4 regions of the Sporosarcina newyorkensis genome follow, and region 4 is predicted to be linked to each of the others. Evidence: riboswitches for the same ligand, from Rfam matches in the RefSeq annotation. Region 4 holds a riboswitch; each other region holds the start of a gene.
What was found. Region 4 has a riboswitch for S-adenosylmethionine ahead of B5D59_RS06230 (5-methyltetrahydropteroyltriglutamate--homocysteine S-methyltransferase). Riboswitches for the same ligand answer to the same signal wherever they lie in the genome.
Positions count from the first base shown of each region.

Region 1: another riboswitch for S-adenosylmethionine. It lies ahead of B5D59_RS15855 (bifunctional homocysteine S-methyltransferase/methylenetetrahydrofolate reductase); the one in region 4 lies ahead of B5D59_RS06230 (5-methyltetrahydropteroyltriglutamate--homocysteine S-methyltransferase).
Region 2: another riboswitch for S-adenosylmethionine. It lies ahead of metA (homoserine O-acetyltransferase MetA); the one in region 4 lies ahead of B5D59_RS06230 (5-methyltetrahydropteroyltriglutamate--homocysteine S-methyltransferase).
Region 3: another riboswitch for S-adenosylmethionine. It lies ahead of B5D59_RS08280 (O-acetylhomoserine aminocarboxypropyltransferase/cysteine synthase family protein); the one in region 4 lies ahead of B5D59_RS06230 (5-methyltetrahydropteroyltriglutamate--homocysteine S-methyltransferase).

Region 1 covers NZ_FUYJ01000010.1:11,073-15,329, forward strand. The annotation lists gene bioB (biotin synthase BioB) at 1-745, opposite strand, end outside; gene B5D59_RS15845 (biotin transporter BioY) at 742-1,344, opposite strand; gene B5D59_RS15850 (hypothetical protein) at 1,612-1,809, opposite strand; SAM riboswitch class I at 1,974-2,083, shown strand; gene B5D59_RS15855 (bifunctional homocysteine S-methyltransferase/methylenetetrahydrofolate reductase) at 2,165-4,024, shown strand; gene metH (methionine synthase) at 4,005-4,257, shown strand, end outside.
Region 2 covers NZ_FUYJ01000006.1:51,937-56,193, forward strand. The annotation lists gene B5D59_RS11975 (spore coat protein) at 1-146, shown strand, start outside; gene B5D59_RS11980 (HAD family hydrolase) at 239-898, shown strand; gene B5D59_RS11985 (DUF421 domain-containing protein) at 942-1,646, opposite strand; gene metA (homoserine O-acetyltransferase MetA) at 1,718-2,626, opposite strand; SAM riboswitch class I at 2,720-2,826, opposite strand; gene B5D59_RS11995 (AbrB/MazE/SpoVT family DNA-binding domain-containing protein) at 2,999-3,268, shown strand; gene B5D59_RS12000 (thioredoxin family protein) at 3,459-3,770, opposite strand.
Region 3 covers NZ_FUYJ01000003.1:335,643-339,899, reverse strand. The annotation lists gene B5D59_RS08295 (MBL fold metallo-hydrolase) at 1-37, shown strand, start outside; gene B5D59_RS08290 (sulfurtransferase TusA family protein) at 461-688, shown strand; gene B5D59_RS08285 (sulfite exporter TauE/SafE family protein) at 749-1,525, shown strand; SAM riboswitch class I at 1,622-1,728, shown strand; gene B5D59_RS08280 (O-acetylhomoserine aminocarboxypropyltransferase/cysteine synthase family protein) at 1,965-3,257, shown strand; gene B5D59_RS08275 (glycine betaine uptake BCCT transporter) at 3,307-4,257, opposite strand, start outside.
Region 4 covers NZ_FUYJ01000002.1:414,347-418,603, forward strand. The annotation lists gene B5D59_RS06225 (Na+/H+ antiporter NhaC family protein) at 1-1,031, shown strand, start outside; gene B5D59_RS06230 (5-methyltetrahydropteroyltriglutamate--homocysteine S-methyltransferase) at 1,149-2,252, opposite strand; SAM riboswitch class I at 2,393-2,494, opposite strand; gene B5D59_RS06235 (GntR family transcriptional regulator) at 3,285-4,004, shown strand; gene B5D59_RS06240 (amidohydrolase) at 4,043-4,257, opposite strand, start outside.

The DNA of each region.
Region 1 (4,257 bases), on a different contig from region 4:
CAGAGGTCCCTTCTAGCGGCGTCCCATCCACGGCGTGCAGGAAGTTGACTGGAATGGAGTCTGCATCGAGTATCCGCAGGCTGTGTGCCATGGAAATGACATCCTCTTTTGTTTCACGCATTCCGACTATTACGCCAGAGCAAGGAGATATTCCCGCTTCCTTTACATGTCCTACTGTGTTTACACGATCATCGTATGTGTGCGATGTAGTGATGCTTTCATGGTGTTCGGCAGAGGTGTTCAAGTTGTGATTGTATCGGTCTACACCTGCTTCTTTCAAGCGTGCGGCTTGTTCTGGCTTCAGAATGCCTAAACATGCACAAACGGTCATTCCTTTATGTTTCTCTTTAATTTGCTTGACGGAATCAATAACGATTTCAAGCTCACTAGCCCGAGGTCCTCGTCCACTTGCCACGATACAATAAGTGCCCGCTTTATTTGCAGCAGCTCGCTCTGCACCTTGTAATATTTCTTCTGATTTCATCATTGCATACTTTTCAACCGGTGCTTTTGACACAATCGACTGGGCACAGTAGCCACAGTTTTCCGGGCACAACCCCGACTTCGTATTGATGATCATATTAAGTTTTACTTTGTTTCCATAGTAATGGGATCGGATCGAGTACGTCGCATGAAGCAGCAACAGCAAATCTTCATCCGGACTATTTAATATTGAAAGCGCTTCCTCATTTGTTAATACGTGACCTTTCAAAACTTGGTCAGCCAGCCTTTGATAGTTCGTCAAAATGTATGCCTCACTTTCAAATGTTTTGAAATTCTAAATGCGAATATTCCCGCCAGTACGGCTAGCACAATATCCTTCGGTAATGGAGGAATCATCCAAAGCCATGCAATTTTGTACGTAAACACCTCTGGCGCCGCAGCCCAAACTTTATAGGCGACATACATCCAGTTCGTACCCAATAAATAGTTGATTGCTGTCGCAACAAGTGATGCAATAATATAAGATGGCAGTGTATTCTTACGCTCCACGATTTTACCTGCTACATAAGCAATCAAGATGAAAGTAACGATAAAACCAAATGTCGGGCTTAAGATTTGGCCAAATCCACCTTGAAACTTAGCAAATACAGGAGCCCCTGCAAGGCCGACCATCATATAGACAGTCATCGACAATGCACCAAGACGGCTACCCAATAACAATCCTGACAAAACAGCGAAAAATGTCTGCAATGTAATAGGTACTCCCCCGACTACTAAAAATGGTATGAAAGAAGTGATATTAGCCCCGATCATCATTAAAGCAGCAAACATTCCACTATATACAATTGACAATGTACTGAATTTACTTTGCGGACGTCCTTCCGAAGCTGTCGTCATCATGACACCTCTTTCTATTTTGAGTTACTATAAAAATAGTAATGGTTGACTCATTAATTGTCAACTAGTTTTTAATTTAAGTTAACTAATAACTTATGGAACATCTTATATGTAAGGAATGACACCCTTTTCTTATCCAATAAGGCAAGAAAGAAACAGACAAGACCCACATCTACCCCTGCTGGCAATTTCTTAGAATGAACAAAATGCTTTCTCTGCAAAAAAAGAACTACCCGGGAAGTCAGATGAACATGACTTCTCGGGCAGCTCCTATTTCTTTTTATCGACTTTGTCTTCTTTTTCTTTCCTGAAAAGAAAAAAAGCAAGTACACCACTTAATGCAGCGGCGCCAAAGGTAATCCAAACACGCGAATCCCACGGTACTTCTTCATAATTATTCTCCAACATAATCCAGGCAAGCGTGCCGACAAGTGCCGCTATCGGAATGGAGTATTTAAAAAACTGCATGATTCCTCACCTTTTCAAGTTACTCCTTTAATTTTACCATGTTTCAGTAAATTTCTCTATGCGCACTCCGGTCTTCAAGAACTTCATCAAACATTCACTTGACGATTACCTACAAAGCCGCTATGATATGGTTAGAATTATCGAAATAATTTAATAAGAATCATATCTTATCAAGAGAAGCAGAGGGACTGGCCCAAAGACGCTTCAGCAACCAGCCGATGGGCAAGGTGCTACTTCCAGCAGTATGCCGAAATGGCACACTGAAAGATGAGAGGGAACTGGTCATTGCGATTACAAAGCCTTCTATTTACTTGAAGGCTTTTTTTGATTAGAGAAAACAAAGGGGGATTTGATGATGTCATTACTGGAGAAACTTCAAACAAATGTCCTGACAGCAGATGGGGCAATGGGAACTATTTTGTATTCATATGGGATCGATTATTGCTATGAGGAATTAAATATAGAGAAACCTGAAATTATAGAGAAAATCCACCACGACTATATCGAGGCGGGAGCTGATATTATTCAGACCAATACATACAGTGCCAATGCAGTGAAATTGGCTCGTTATGGATTGGAAAACCGTGTTACGGAATTCAATAAAGCAGCAATCCAAATTGCAAAGCGGGCTGCTGCACCAGGTGGTCAATTTGTGCTTGGTACCATCGGCGGTTTGCGTGGAATTCGCAAAAGTGATGCATCGCTCGATGAAGTAAAGCAAGTAGTCCTTGAACAGGCCAACGCATTATTGACTGGAGATCCAGACGGACTGTTACTCGAAACGTATTATGATTTCGAAGAATTATCATCCGTCGTTTCAACACTTCGTCAAATCACAGATGTTCCGCTAATTGCGCAAGTCTCCATGCACGATCCTGGAGTTTTGCAAAACGGACTTTCATTGAATGACGCGTTGCATCAACTGGAATCACTAGGTGCAAGTATAGTCGGTGTAAACTGCCGCTTAGGGCCTTACCATACAATCCAAGCTTTTGAAAATGTGAAACTGCCGGAAAATGCATTTTTATCCGCTTATCCGAATGCATCTTTACTGGATGTGGAAGATGGCCGCATTGTCTATGAATCTGAAGCTGAGTACTTCGGGCGAGCTGCAGTATTGCTGCGTGATCAAGGTGTACGGTTAATTGGCGGGTGTTGCGGAACTACTCCTAAACATATTAAAGCAGCGAAAACTCGATTAGCGGGATTGTCTCCTATCACCAAGAAAGTAGTAGAACCAACAAAGCCAATCGTTATTCAGGAAGCCGGCCCGGTAAAACATCAACCGCTCCACGAGAAAGCCAAAACAGAACGTACGGTCATTGTGGAATTGGACACACCACGGCATTTAGAGACAGAAGATTATATTAAAGGTGCCAATTTACTTTACGATGCAGGTGTTGATGCCGTAACGATGGCGGATAACTCATTGGCATCCCCTCGGATCAGCAATATGGCAATGGGTTCCATCATTAAAATGCAGCACAATATCCGCCCTCTTGTCCACTTAACGTGTCGAGATCACAACTTGATCGGGTTACAATCTCATCTAATGGGGCTTGACGCGTTAGGCATCCACGATATTCTGGCTGTAACAGGTGATCCGACGAAAGTTGGTGATTTCCCTGGCGCAACAAGCGTCTACGATGTATCGAGTATGGAACTGCTGCAGTTAATCAAACAGTTGAATGAAGGGATTTCATTCTCCGGTAAACCATTACGTAAAAAAGCGAACTTCTCAGTTTCAGCTGCGTTCAATCCGAATGTCCGTGTATTGGACCGGGCTGTTCAGCGATTGGAGAAAAAGATTGAAGCAGGTGCAGATTATTTCATAACGCAACCTGTCTATACAAAAGAAAAGATTATTGACGTCTATGAGGCTACAAAACATCTAGATACACCTATCTTCATAGGTATTATGCCTTTGACAAATATTCGCAACGCAGAGTTTCTGCATCATGAAGTGCCTGGCATTAAACTATCTGACGAAGTGCTTGAACGGATGCGCGCCTGTGGCGACGACCGAGCAAAAGCCACTGAAACAGGAATTCAGATCGCAAAGGAGCTGATCGATACAGCAGCGCAATACTTTAACGGACTGTATTTGATCACACCATTCCTCCGTTACGACATGACACTTGAGCTACATGACTACATTAAACAAATAGATAAGCAGAAGGAGAGCGAATTATCACATGCAGAGACATCCTATTGAAGAACAACTAGACAAACGAATCCTTATCATTGATGGCGCGATGGGGACGATGCTGCAGGCGGAGGACCTCTCAACAGAAGATTTTGGAGGCGAAGATTACGACGGCTGTAATGAATATTTAAACGTTTTACGACCTGATATCTTGGAGAAGATTCATGATGAGTACCTAGAGGCAGGAGCCGACATCATTTGTACCAACACATTTGGCGGCACTCCCCTTGTTCTAAATGAAT
Region 2 (4,257 bases), on a different contig from region 4:
TAGAAATGGCGTATGAATTGTCGATTTATCAAAATAAACATCACTATTATCAAGTCCCTCAGTTGAATACTCAGGACATGAACATCCTACTCAACTCATTTGCCCCCTCGCAAGGACAACCCAGCATGCCAAAAAACCTTCAATAACCAGCTAAAAGCAGACTTTTGTCTGCTTTTTTGCTTTCTCCCTCATTGTATTTGTATACTGTAAGAATACAGACAAATGAAGGGGTGTATTTATGAAAGTTGCCATTTTTGACTTTGACGGCACGTTGTATACGAAAGAAACCTTTAAATTGCTTATGGAGCAATTGAAGAAACACCCGAGTTACCAGCGTTATTACGGAAAATTCTACAGATCGATTTTACCTTTATATATCTGTTACAAACTAAAATTACTGCCTGAAACCGAAATGAAAGAACGATCCATGAAGCTGTATTTGAAGGCTCTTGAATCTTTAACAACTGCACAACTAGAACAATACTTCGAAAATATGCATGAAGAAATGTTAAACGATTTCAATGAAGATGTCGTCAACAGATTAGCTCGACATCAAGCAGAAGGTCATCATGTATTGTTAGTTTCTGGTGCTTATACTCCCTTTTTGACTGCAGTCACGAGCCATTTGTCATTCGATCGTATTATCGGTACTGAAATCCCTTCATGCGGCGAACAGATTACGATGGACCAACCATTTCTACATATCCAAGGAGAGCGTAAAAACGAACAAATCGAAAAAGCACTTCAAGGTAAATCGATTGATTGGGAGAACAGCTTTGCTTACGGAGATAGCATCTCCGACTTGCCTGTGTTAGAGCAAGTCGGCAATCCTGTAGCCGTCAGACCCGATCCGAAACTTGCAGCCATAGCAAACCAACGAAATTGGGACATTTTATGATGAAAGCTGAAAAGCCCTGAATTCGGCTTCAGGGCTTCAAGCTTCAAGCATTCTTCAATGTATTAACATATAAGTTTCCATCGGTTTGAATTTCTGCATACAGCACATGCTCCGGCTTTCCGATGCCTTGCAGTTCCAGTTGTTGTTTCAACCATACATCAGTCAGCTTCAATTCACGCATATTTTCCTCTTGTACTTTTCCGTCGGTAATAATTTCGGTCGGAATATATTTAGGTTTAGGAGAAGCCACTTTGACATCTTTTTTCGTCGCCTTCTCTTCGCCCGGCTTAAGCATTATGCTCAAGTTTCCATTCGTTTCGAAAATCGCATAATTGACATCTTTCATGGAAAAAACGGCTTGTTCCCGAAGCATCATATTCAATTCATTGAAATTCAAACGCAGCTTACTTAACGAGCCTTCCACAATCTTTCCATCCTGAATTACGATGATTGGCTTATCATCCAGCAGGACACGTAGTTTTTTTGATTTAAACGTTAAATAATTGGCAAGTATCGTCAATACTGCCCATAGGATCATACCATATAACCCATTTAAGAACGGCGTCTCGGACTCCCCTGCCAAATTGGCGGCAATCGAACCGATCGTGATACCTGTCACGTAATGGAAGAAAGTCAATTGAGATATTTGTTTTTTTCCCATGAACCGGGCCAGGATCAGAAGGACGATAAAGGAAATAACAGTCCGCAAAGTCATTTCCCAAAAAGACAGCTCCAAAAACTCATCCATATTCACAACGCACACCTCCATTGAGTGGAGTATGTGTGAAATGCGGGAAACTATACTTTCATAAGCTTATTTCAATCCCAAACGTATGGCGTTGCTTGATAGACATAGTAGTTCAACCAGTTCGAGAATAACAAATGTGTATGTGAACGCCAAGTATTCATTGGTTCTCTCGTCGGATCATCATTCGGGAAATAATTTTCAGGTACATCAATATCCAATCCCTTTTGGACATCTCGCCCGTATTCTTCAGCCAATGTATGTGCATCATACTCTAAATGTCCTGTCACCATTATGTTTTTTTCATCATTAGAAATCACAATGAATGCACCCGCATCATCCGATACAGATAGCAGTGTCAAATCCGGATGCTTCTCAATTTCTTCTATGGAAACAGCCGTGTGACGTGAGTGAGGAGCAACAAATACATCGTTAAATCCTCTTGCCAAATTGACTGTTTGGTCCGTGATATCGTGAGAAAAAATCCCAAAACATTTCTTCGGCAACTCAAACTTATCAATGCCGTAATGATGATAAAGTGCGGCTTGCGCGCCCCAACAAATATGCAAGACAGAGGTCACATTGGTTTTTGTCCACTCCATGATTTTCTCTAATTCCTTCCAGTACACTACGTCTTCAAATTGCATATGTTCAATAGGTGCTCCTGTAATAATCATGCCGTCAAACTTGCGCTCTTTCACGTGTTCGAATGTTGTATAAAACGTTTCCAAATGAGTTTGACTGACATTTTTGGAAACATAGGTCGCCGTATTTAAAAACGTCACGTTTACTTGCAAAGGCGTATTACCAAGTAATCGTAATAATTGAAGTTCTGTTTTTTCTTTTTCAGGCATTAAATTCAGAATCAAAATGTTCAGCGGCCGAATATCTTGCTCCGTCGCCCGATCTTCATCCATGATGAAGATTTTTTCTTTCTTCAGTAACTCACCTGCAGGTAATTGTTTCGGTATATTAATCGGCATATTTCTTCCCCCTTGGCTATTCATTCGGCCTGTTTTTACAAAATAAAAAACCTCTTTTCCTGTAGATAAGAAAATGAAGGTTTAGGACCACAGTTCTTATCTCTCAAGACAACAATCTTGTTGGAGGTAGCACCTTCCTGTTTACACAGAGGTTGCTGAAGCTTCATCAGGCCAAATCCCTCAGCTTCTCTTGATAAGTAGTATTTAGTTAATATCATTTCACGAAAATGATTTACTGACTATTATAACATTAATAAACTAATTGTATAGTCAAATTTTCAAATAGTTCTGCTCATTCCAATCTCGTAAATTGTAGACCGGAAATATTTGTGTATAATAGGAACTACCAACTACTTTTTAAAGGAGGAACTCATGAGATCTTTAGGCATTGTTCGCAAAGTAGACCATCTTGGCAGAATAGTTATTCCGAAAGAACTACGCAAATCTTTGCAATTAGATAAAGGCGATCCCATTGAAATTTTCGCAGAAGAAGATCGAATCATTTTGAGAAAGTATCAAGTGAATAAGGCATGCTTCATTACTGGTGAAGTAACGAACGAAAACAAAGAACTATCAAACGGATTATTCATAAGTCCTCAAGGCGCGAAAATCCTTCTCGAACAATTACAGGATTATGTTTAAATAATAACAAGCCAACCATCTCCTCGGATCGTTGGCTTGTTAGCATACATCAAAGTAATAAAATTTGGTTGACTTCAGAGTGAAAAGCGGAACAAGTGAATATAAGTTTGTAGCCCGGAGATTGGCTCCCCGCGGAAAGCCATCCTCCCGGAACCTGGATCAACGGTTCTTATACCCACTCACCCTCTGCTCACAAACTATTGATAAACTCTTCAATCTCCTCTTTCGTCTTGCGATTCTTACTGACAAAACGGCCTGTTTCCTTGCCTTCACTGAATGCGATAAAGCTTGGGATGCCAAATATATCGAGCTGAGTGCACAAGTCAATAAACTCATCTCGGTCGACATAAATAAATTGGTACTCGGAAAATTCCGTTTCCAGTGTTGGTAAAAACGGCTCGATCACTCTGCAATCAGGACACCAATCTGCAGAAAACAAGAAAATCACTCGCTCTTCTTGCTTCAATTGTTCGAATCGCTCGAAGGACTCTAAGTTTTTCATCTTACATTACCCCTTTACTTGAATAGTATGGCACTACTATAACATTGATTGGCATATATCTTCTCTTCTCACGACTTATGCTATTTCCTAATACTCCATAGTAAAAGTTACTTATAATCCGCTTTTATCTCTCAAACACGAACGTTCACAAATCATTCAATAATTTACGTTCGCCTTTATTAGTTTTTCATTTTTTTCCGAAAAGTAATTGACAATTACTTTTGACGTGTTATGATTAGTTCAAATTTAATACACGCAAAACAATTTTGACGAAGACATACCTTCCTGTAAAAGAATTTTCTAGAGAGCTGATGAATTGGTGAGAGTCAGTAAATTCTTGGGATGGCGGCACTTCCGAATTGCTTGGCTGAATAGTTCAGTAGGCCAATCCGTCACATGCACGTTACGCATGCTGAATGAAGGCTGCTTTTGCAGCAAAACAAGGGTGGTACCGCGTTAGTTTATTGAGCTTTTCGCCCCTTACGTA
Region 3 (4,257 bases), on a different contig from region 4:
AATGGAAATCGGACCGAATCGCTGTGCGGTGAGATAAGGTGTTGTAATCGAACCCACTTCGGCGCTTGCGGATGGCTCCCGCAATGTGCCGTTCTGGAAGAACGCCTGCCTGTCACATCGCTCCGTATACCCGCTTGTGAGGCGCCTACTTTTTTTGAGTGGGGGTTAACCGATGTGTTTTTCTAGCAAGACCATTTCAGACTAGACATCAGACTCGGAATTGCCTACTTTAAACACAACATAATGATACCTACCCATTCCAGCGAAGCCGCAACTGCGGGGTCGGCCGTTGCCATGAGACTGCTAGCATGAACTTCGCTAGCTGGCTCGTGGCGTAAGGCAATTCCCTAGCGGCACAGCGGTGCCAGTGAACTTTACTCTGCCAATGGAAGTCGAGCGACGGGACAACAAACTGTAATTTTATTTTCAATTAAAAACGATTCAAAAGGAGAAGATACAAATGAACACGACAAAATTTTTAGATGCTAAAGGATTGGCTTGCCCAATGCCGATCGTACGGACAAAAAAAGCGATGAAAGAACTAGAAGCAGGGGATATCCTTGAAATTCATGCAACGGACAAAGGATCTGTAGCAGATTTGACAGCTTGGGCCGCATCAGGAAATCACAAGGTAGTGGACCAGCAACAAGAGTCCGATGTCTTTAAATTTTGGATTCAAAAAGGATAAACTAAGCAAAGAGGGTGTTCCATTGCCCTCTTTCATTAGGAAGGAGGGAGAGAGAACATCATGAGTTTTACATTTATCATCACCATCTTCCTCATTGGATTTGTCGGCTCATTCCTTTCCGGCATGATGGGAATTGGCGGTGCCATCGTCAAATATCCAATGTTACTTTTCATTCCTGCATTACTTGGTTTTGAAGCTTTTTCATCGCATGACGTCTCGGGTATTACGGCAGTTGAAGTATTCTTTGCTTCTCTCTCAGGTGTCTTTGCTTATCGCAAGAGCAATCTAATCTTGAAGCCACTTGTGTTGTATATGGGAATCAGCGTATTGATCGGCAGTGTAATCGGAGGGGCAGGTTCCAGTCTGCTGTCGGAAGCAACCGTTAACATTGTATATGGTGTATTGGCCGTGCTGGCAGCCGTGATGATGTTCATTCCGCAAAAAGGTCTTGATAACATCCCCGTGGAAGAAATTGCGTTCAATAAATGGATAGCCACAGGAACTGCATTGCTAGTTGGGTTGGCTGCAGGAATTGTAGGGGCAGGAGGGGCGTTTATCCTCGTACCGATCATGCTTGTTGTATTAAAAATTCCTACACGGGTCACGATAGCCACTTCGCTAGCAATCACTTTATTGTCTTCAATCGGTTCGGCGTCAGGAAAACTCTTCACAGGGCAAGTTCCCTATGAACCGGCGCTTGTCATGATTATTGCGAGCGTGCTGGCGGCCCCGCTTGGAGTGAAGGTAAGTCGCAAAGTCAATACGAAAGTGTTGCAAGGAATTCTCGCTGTATTGATCATGGGCTCTGCAGTGAAAATTTGGTGGGATATTTTTTAGAAATCACAATGATTTCTAAACATTCTACTAATAACCCTTGCATTTAGTTGGTATTGGCTTTATACTATTTTTCAAGATGGAAAACGAATAGACAAACTCTTATCAAGAGCGGCGGAGGGATTAGGCCCTATGATGCCCGGCAACCGGCTAGTTATGCAAAGGTGCTACTTCCTACAAACTGTTGACAGTTTGGAAGATAAGAGAGGTATGAGCGAAAGCAAAGCCCTCTTCTTATTTTTAGGAAGAGGGTTTCTTTGTATACTCACTAGGCTCATTGTCTAGCTGCAGAGGGCAGCTGCTCGGGACGTTTCGGTCTTTTCGAAAAAGGGGGAGAGCACCCTTTTACGATAAGCCCTCCAACGTCTGTCACGACAAAACGCCCTCTTCTGCTTTTCAGTATTCCATCAGGTAGACTAATAAATTCGGAGGGGAAATAGTTATGACTAAATTTCAGCCAGAAACTGTTTTATTGCACGGAGGACAGCAGCCAGATCCTGTAACCGGTTCACGTGCTGTGCCGATTCATCGTACGACTTCATATGTTTTCAGAGATACAGAGCATGCACAGAATTTATTTGCTTTGCAAGAAGCAGGCAATATCTATACACGTATTACTAACCCGACTGTCGCAGTTTTTGAGGAGCGTGTGGCGCAGATCGAAGGTGGATCTGCAGCAGTAGGGCTATCATCCGGAATGGCGGCAATCGCATTTTCGATCCTGAACATTGCGGGCGCGGGAGATGAAATTGTGGCGGCCAGCAATCTGTATGGCGGCACGTACAATTTATTCGCTGTGACACTGCCGCGCTATGGCATCACGGTGAAGTTCGTGGATGCATCTGATCCGAAAAACTTTGAAGCGGCAATTACAGATAAGACGAAGGCGTTATTCGCAGAGACGATCGGTAATCCGAGCCTGCAAGTCCTTGATGTAGAAGCGGTAGCGAAAGTCGCGCATGACAACGGTATTCCATTGTTGGTGGATAACACGTTCCCGTCTCCATATGGCTCCAATCCGATTGAGTTCGGAGCAGACGTAGTCATTCACTCCGCAACGAAATGGATTGGCGGGCACGGCACGACGATTGGAGGCGTGGCGGTCGATGCAGGGAAATTTGATTGGACTCAAGGAAAATTCCCAGGGTTCACAGAACCGGATGAATCGTATCATGGGTTGAGATATGGCATCGATACGGCAGGGGCTGCATTCGCAACGAAGCTGCGCGTTCAATTATTGCGTGATTTCGGACCTTGCTTGGCGCCGGACAGTGCATTTAATTTATTGCAGGGGCTTGAGACGCTTCATTTGCGTGTGCCTCGCCATAATGAAAACGCACAGAAAGTCGCAGCATTCTTGAAGGGACATCCGGCAGTGGACTGGGTGACGTATACGGGTCTTGAAGAACACCCGACGTATGAGTTGGCGCAAAAACACTTGAAGCACGGCTATGGTTCCATTATTGTTTTCGGCATTAAAGGTGGCCGGGATGCAGGTCGTAAAGTGATTGATAATGTGGAAATCTGGTCGCATGTAGCAAATGTTGGCGACGCGAAGTCGTTGATCATTCATCCGGCATCTACTACGCACCAGCAGTTATCTGCAGAAGATCTGAAGAATTCGGGTGTGACTGAAGAGTTGATTCGCCTGTCTGTCGGGTTGGAATCAGCAGATGATATTATTGCAGATTTAAAACAAGCGATTGAGAAAGCGGTCGAAAAGGCTGTTCATTAATTAATAGATAAAAGCAAAAAAGTCACCGAGTCCGGTGACTTTTTTGTATTTACCGACGTTTCACTTTCCTTCGTTCTTCTTTCAATGACATGAACAACGAAGTGACCATCATGATCAAGATAACGGAAAACGGCAGGGCGGCGATGATAACTACATTTTGCAGCGCATCCAATCCACCGACAAACAATAAAATAACAGCGATCGAGGACTGAATCACTCCCCATACCACCTTTAAATTATTAGGTGGTGTCAGCGATCCGTAAGATGACTGCATACCGAGTACGAAGGTAGCTGAATCTGCAGAAGTGATGAAAAATGAAATGATAAGCAAAATGGCGATCATGGATATTATAGAAGACCACGGCATGCCGCTGAACATCTCAAAAATTGTCAGCTCAGTTGCAGTGGAAGCTAAATCAATAATCCCGGCCTTTTGTGTTTCAATTGCTGTAGTACCAAATGCAGAAAACCAGATCATACTTAACACGGTTGGTACGACGAGTAAACCGATCATAAACTCCCGGATCGTTCTCCCTTTCGAAACCCGGGCAATGAACATACCGACAAATGGCGACCAAGCGATCCACCAAGCCCAATAAAATATTGTCCAATCATTAAGCCATGCACGATTCCCAACATCAAGAGGGGCAGTACGGAAACTCATGCGAACAAGATGCTCTAAATACCCACCGATCGAGTCGGTGAACATATCGAAAATAAGCAATGTGGGTCCTAAAGCAATGACGAAAAATAATAATGCAATAGCAAGGACCATATTGGCATTTGATAAGATTTTGATCCCCTTGCCGAGCCCGCTCCATGCAGACACCAAGAACAAAATCGTTACTATGATGATAATGATGAGTTGCGATAGGAAACTGACAGGAATACCAAAAAGGTAATGCAGCCCCGCATTGACTTGGACAGCGCCAAGACCGAGAGATGTGGCAACGCCAAACACTGTAGCAAAGATAGCAAATACGTCAATGACAATACCGAG
Region 4 (4,257 bases):
GAATGGGTGCTGTTGAATCAACGGTCAATCTTGGGTTGTCGATGTTGCCAGCGAATTTACTCATGGTCGGTTTGTTTATTATTGGCTGCTTCATCTCTATTTCGATGGGGACTTCGATGGGAACGATTGTCGCGTTGGCACCGATCGGAGTGGGTATTGCCAGTCAGACGGATATTCCGGTGGCGCTTGCCATGGCGACTGTTATTGGTGGCGCGATGTTTGGGGATAACTTGTCCATGATTTCGGATACAACGATTGCAGCGGTCCGGACGCAGCATACGAAAATGAAAGATAAGTTTAAAGTGAATTTTTTTATTGTCCTGCCGGGTGCGATCTTGACGATGATTCTTCTTGGCTTCTTAACGCACGGCAATACAGCTGATCTAACAGGTAACCACCCGTACCAATTCGTAAAAATTTCGCCATATCTGGCTGTTTTAGTCGGTGCTTTGGCTGGCACACATGTGTTAATCGTGTTAGCAGGCGGGATTATTATTGCTGGTGTGATTGGTTTGATGGACGGCTCCTACAACTTGCAAAGCTATCTGAAGGCAATCGCTGACGGTGTTGTCGCGATGGAGGATTTGGCGATGGTATCGATTTTAATTGGCGGCATCGTTGGGATTATTCAGCATAACGGTGGTATTGATTATTTATTGCGCATGATTACGAGTAAGATTCAAACGAAAAAGGGTGCCGAATTTGGTATTGCGGGTTTAGTGAGTGCAGCGGATATTGCGACCGCGAATAACACAATCGCCATTATTATAACTGGACCGGTCGTGAAGCATATTGCGGATGAATATGAGATCGATCCCCGCAAGTCGGCCAGTTTGCTCGACACGTTCTCTAGCGTTTGGCAAGGTGTTTTGCCCTATGGTGTACAAATGCTTGCTGCTTCGGGGCTCGCTGCCATTTCACCGGTGAGCATTATCATGTATTCATTTTATCCAGTATTGATGGGAATTTGTTGTGTAATCGCGATTTTGGTTGGTTTTCCGAGGTTTAAAGGGGCGGAGAAAAAGGAGTAAGGAGTACGATTTTTATCTCAATCCAAAAAGAAGTTGTCCAAGAAGTCATATGTGGGGACCTGGTACCTCGAACAAACCCAAAAAAGCGAACAGCTATGTAAGCCGTTCGCTCAATTCTTATCCCCAAATCTCTTTGGAAATATCCACAATGAATTTCAACTTCGCCCATTGTTCTTCTTCGGTTAAAATATTGCCATGATGAGTGGAAGCAAAGCCACATTGAGGGCTGATGCATAATTGCTCCAATGGGACATAGTTTGTTGCTTCTTCCACACGTGCTTTAATATTCTCCTTACTTTCCAAATCACCGTGTTTTGATGTGAATACACCGAGCACGACTCGGGGACCGCCGTTTGGTATGTATTCCAATGGTTTGAAGTCTCCGGAACGATCATCGTCGTATTCCAGGAAGAATCCGTCCACTTTTTCCTTTGCAAATAAGACAGGGGCGATTTTAGCATAGCTGCCTTCAAAAGCCCAATTAGATCGGTAGTTACCGCGGCAAAGATGAGTCGTTACAATTAAGTCTTCTGGTTTATCTTCCAACACCCCATTGGCTACCCGCAATGCTAAGTCAATTAACTCTTCGCGGGAATGACCGCCGTCGTTAAATGGAATTTCGGGAGCATTGAGACCGGCGATATATACATCATCCAACTGTAAATACCGGCACCCGGCATCATAAAAGGCTTGGATTGCCTCACGGTACGTACTGATAATATCTTTTGCATATTCTTCAATGTCCGGGTAAATGTCCGGGTTGCGGATGCCCGCGTTAAATAATTGGTTGGGGCTCGGAATCGTTTGTTTGGCAATGGCACGGTCCCCGACGATCTCTTTAAATTCGATGAAGTCTTTTATGTGTGGGTGGTCCTGATTGAAGGAGACTTTCCCGATAACCCGTACATCGTATCTTTCCGTTTCTTCCCCTTTGAATGAAAAGCCTTCTTCCGGGATGTAGCCTTCCACTCCGTTTAAATGCTCAAGAAAATCCGTATGCCAAAATCTGCGGCGGAATTCTCCGTCTGTCACTGCTTTCAAACCTACTTCGATTTGCTTATCAACGATATGTTTAATTTCCTCTGTTTCGATTTCATGCAGCGTTTGTGAAGAAATGTTTCCTTCTTGGAAATCCTTTCTTGCCTGATGAATTCTTTCCGGTCGTAATAGACTCCCCACGTGATCCGCTCTAAACGGCGCTTTGACTAATGTCTTTACCATCAATACCCACTCCTTATTTTATAATTTTAATTAAAATGTAGGACCGAAATTAATTTATGTCCTTGGTAATTCCCAAATTCAAAAACCCTCTCCTAATAAATAAGAAGAGGGATAGGTAGACAAATTGGAATTACCTGCTCATCTTATCTTCTAGCATTATGCTACTGGAATTGGCACAGTTCTTATAAAAGTCCGTTGCCGAGGCTTCAAAGGGCCAGTCCCTCTACCTCTCTAGATAAGAAATTTCAAAATATTAAGTTGTTAGAACTCAATATACCATGTAGAAAAGAATTGTCAATAAATAAATGATAGATTGTATCTGAGTATGATTTTGTCGTACCAGTTCATCACACAACTTGAACATTTCCTGAATTACTTACATGGTCTATCTATTTCTCTAAGGAAGAAGCCTCTACGGGATTATCGGTACTAGTCAAATACAAGTTTAAAAAGAATTGATAACGTGTGATATAATTGAGAGAATCACAAAGTGCGACCCTAAGTGCCCATAAATTCCCTAAGAGGTTTGCGCAAAAAAACAGCAAAATCCTCTTTAAATCAGGAATATTAGTTTGCATATCTAGGGAAATACGATTTTAACTGCACTATATAGTATTTAAAGTATTGATGAACACAATATATCGCAGTCATTCTCTGTATAGAGAGTGTGGATTGAAATCCAAGTTAAGTGCTTTTGTTGAAGCAGAAAAGTGAAACATAAAGGCATATCCGGCGGTTTCTATGGAATAAGCGTGAACCATAAAAATACGTACTTTTTAGCCATGGAGTATAAAAGGAAATCTACTTGTTCTGTCAATTCACGACAGACACATAGAACTCACTTGTCATAATCATACCCATCAAAATGTATGTCTTCTCATTAAACCAAATAAGGTAAATTAGGCCTTCCTAATTAGCGTAATAAAACATTTGCCCCAACGGAAATTAGACACTCATGGATTAAAAAGGTATCATATAAGTATATAGGCACGTAGGAAATTTTTCCTTGTGAATTCTGAGGAGGTAATTAGCGTGATCAATCCTAGCAGTCCAGTGCCGCTTCATATACAACTTAGAAAGAGTATAGAACAAAAGATAACGCAAGGTCTATTTGAGGAGAAAATACCAAGTGAACGTGAATTAATGGAAACATATAATGTGAGCAGAAGCACTGTTCGAGAAGCTATCTCACAATTAGTTATCGATGGAATACTAGAAAAAAAACATGGTAGGGGAACATTTATTTCAAAACATCCTGTTCATTATTGGCAGGGGAATTTTATTAGTACAACTGAAATGATTGAGCGTATGAACAAGATTCCTAGTACTAAACTAATTGAACATGGAATTGAAGTAGTTCCTGAGGAATTAAATAAGGCGATTGCTTTAGAGAATGCGTATCTGATTAAGCGTGTTCGTTATGCAAATGAGGTGCCACTTGCGATCGAAACACAGTATTATCCTGTTAATATAGGTCTACAATTGGCAAATCTAGATATTAGCCATGGAACACTATATGATTTAATGGAGAAAGAACTGTCTATTCGGCTTCATGAAGCTGATGAAAAGATTACCGCTCAAAAAATATCAATTGAAGATGCGGAATTACTTAATCTTCCTGAAGATTGTTATACTTTACACTTAGAGCGATTTGTATATGACGTGAATGGTGATTTGGTTGAATATTGTATAGCTGATTATAATCCTGAGTTATATTCACTTCATTTTAAGTCAGCAAGGGCTGGTAAATAAAAGAAGACTCCTCACTAAATGGGAGTCTTCTTTTTTATTTATAAGTTTGTTGCAACTTGTTTTGTGTTTTCATAAATTACTTCTCCGTTTATAATAGTCATTTCAACTGAAATGTCTTTAATTTCTAACGGATCAATTGCAGTAGGGTCTCGATCAAGTACAGCAAAGTCCGCTAATTTTCCAACCTCTACACTACCTAATTGGTCTTCTTCAAAGTTTAATCGTGCTCCATATATAGTCATTGATTTTATAG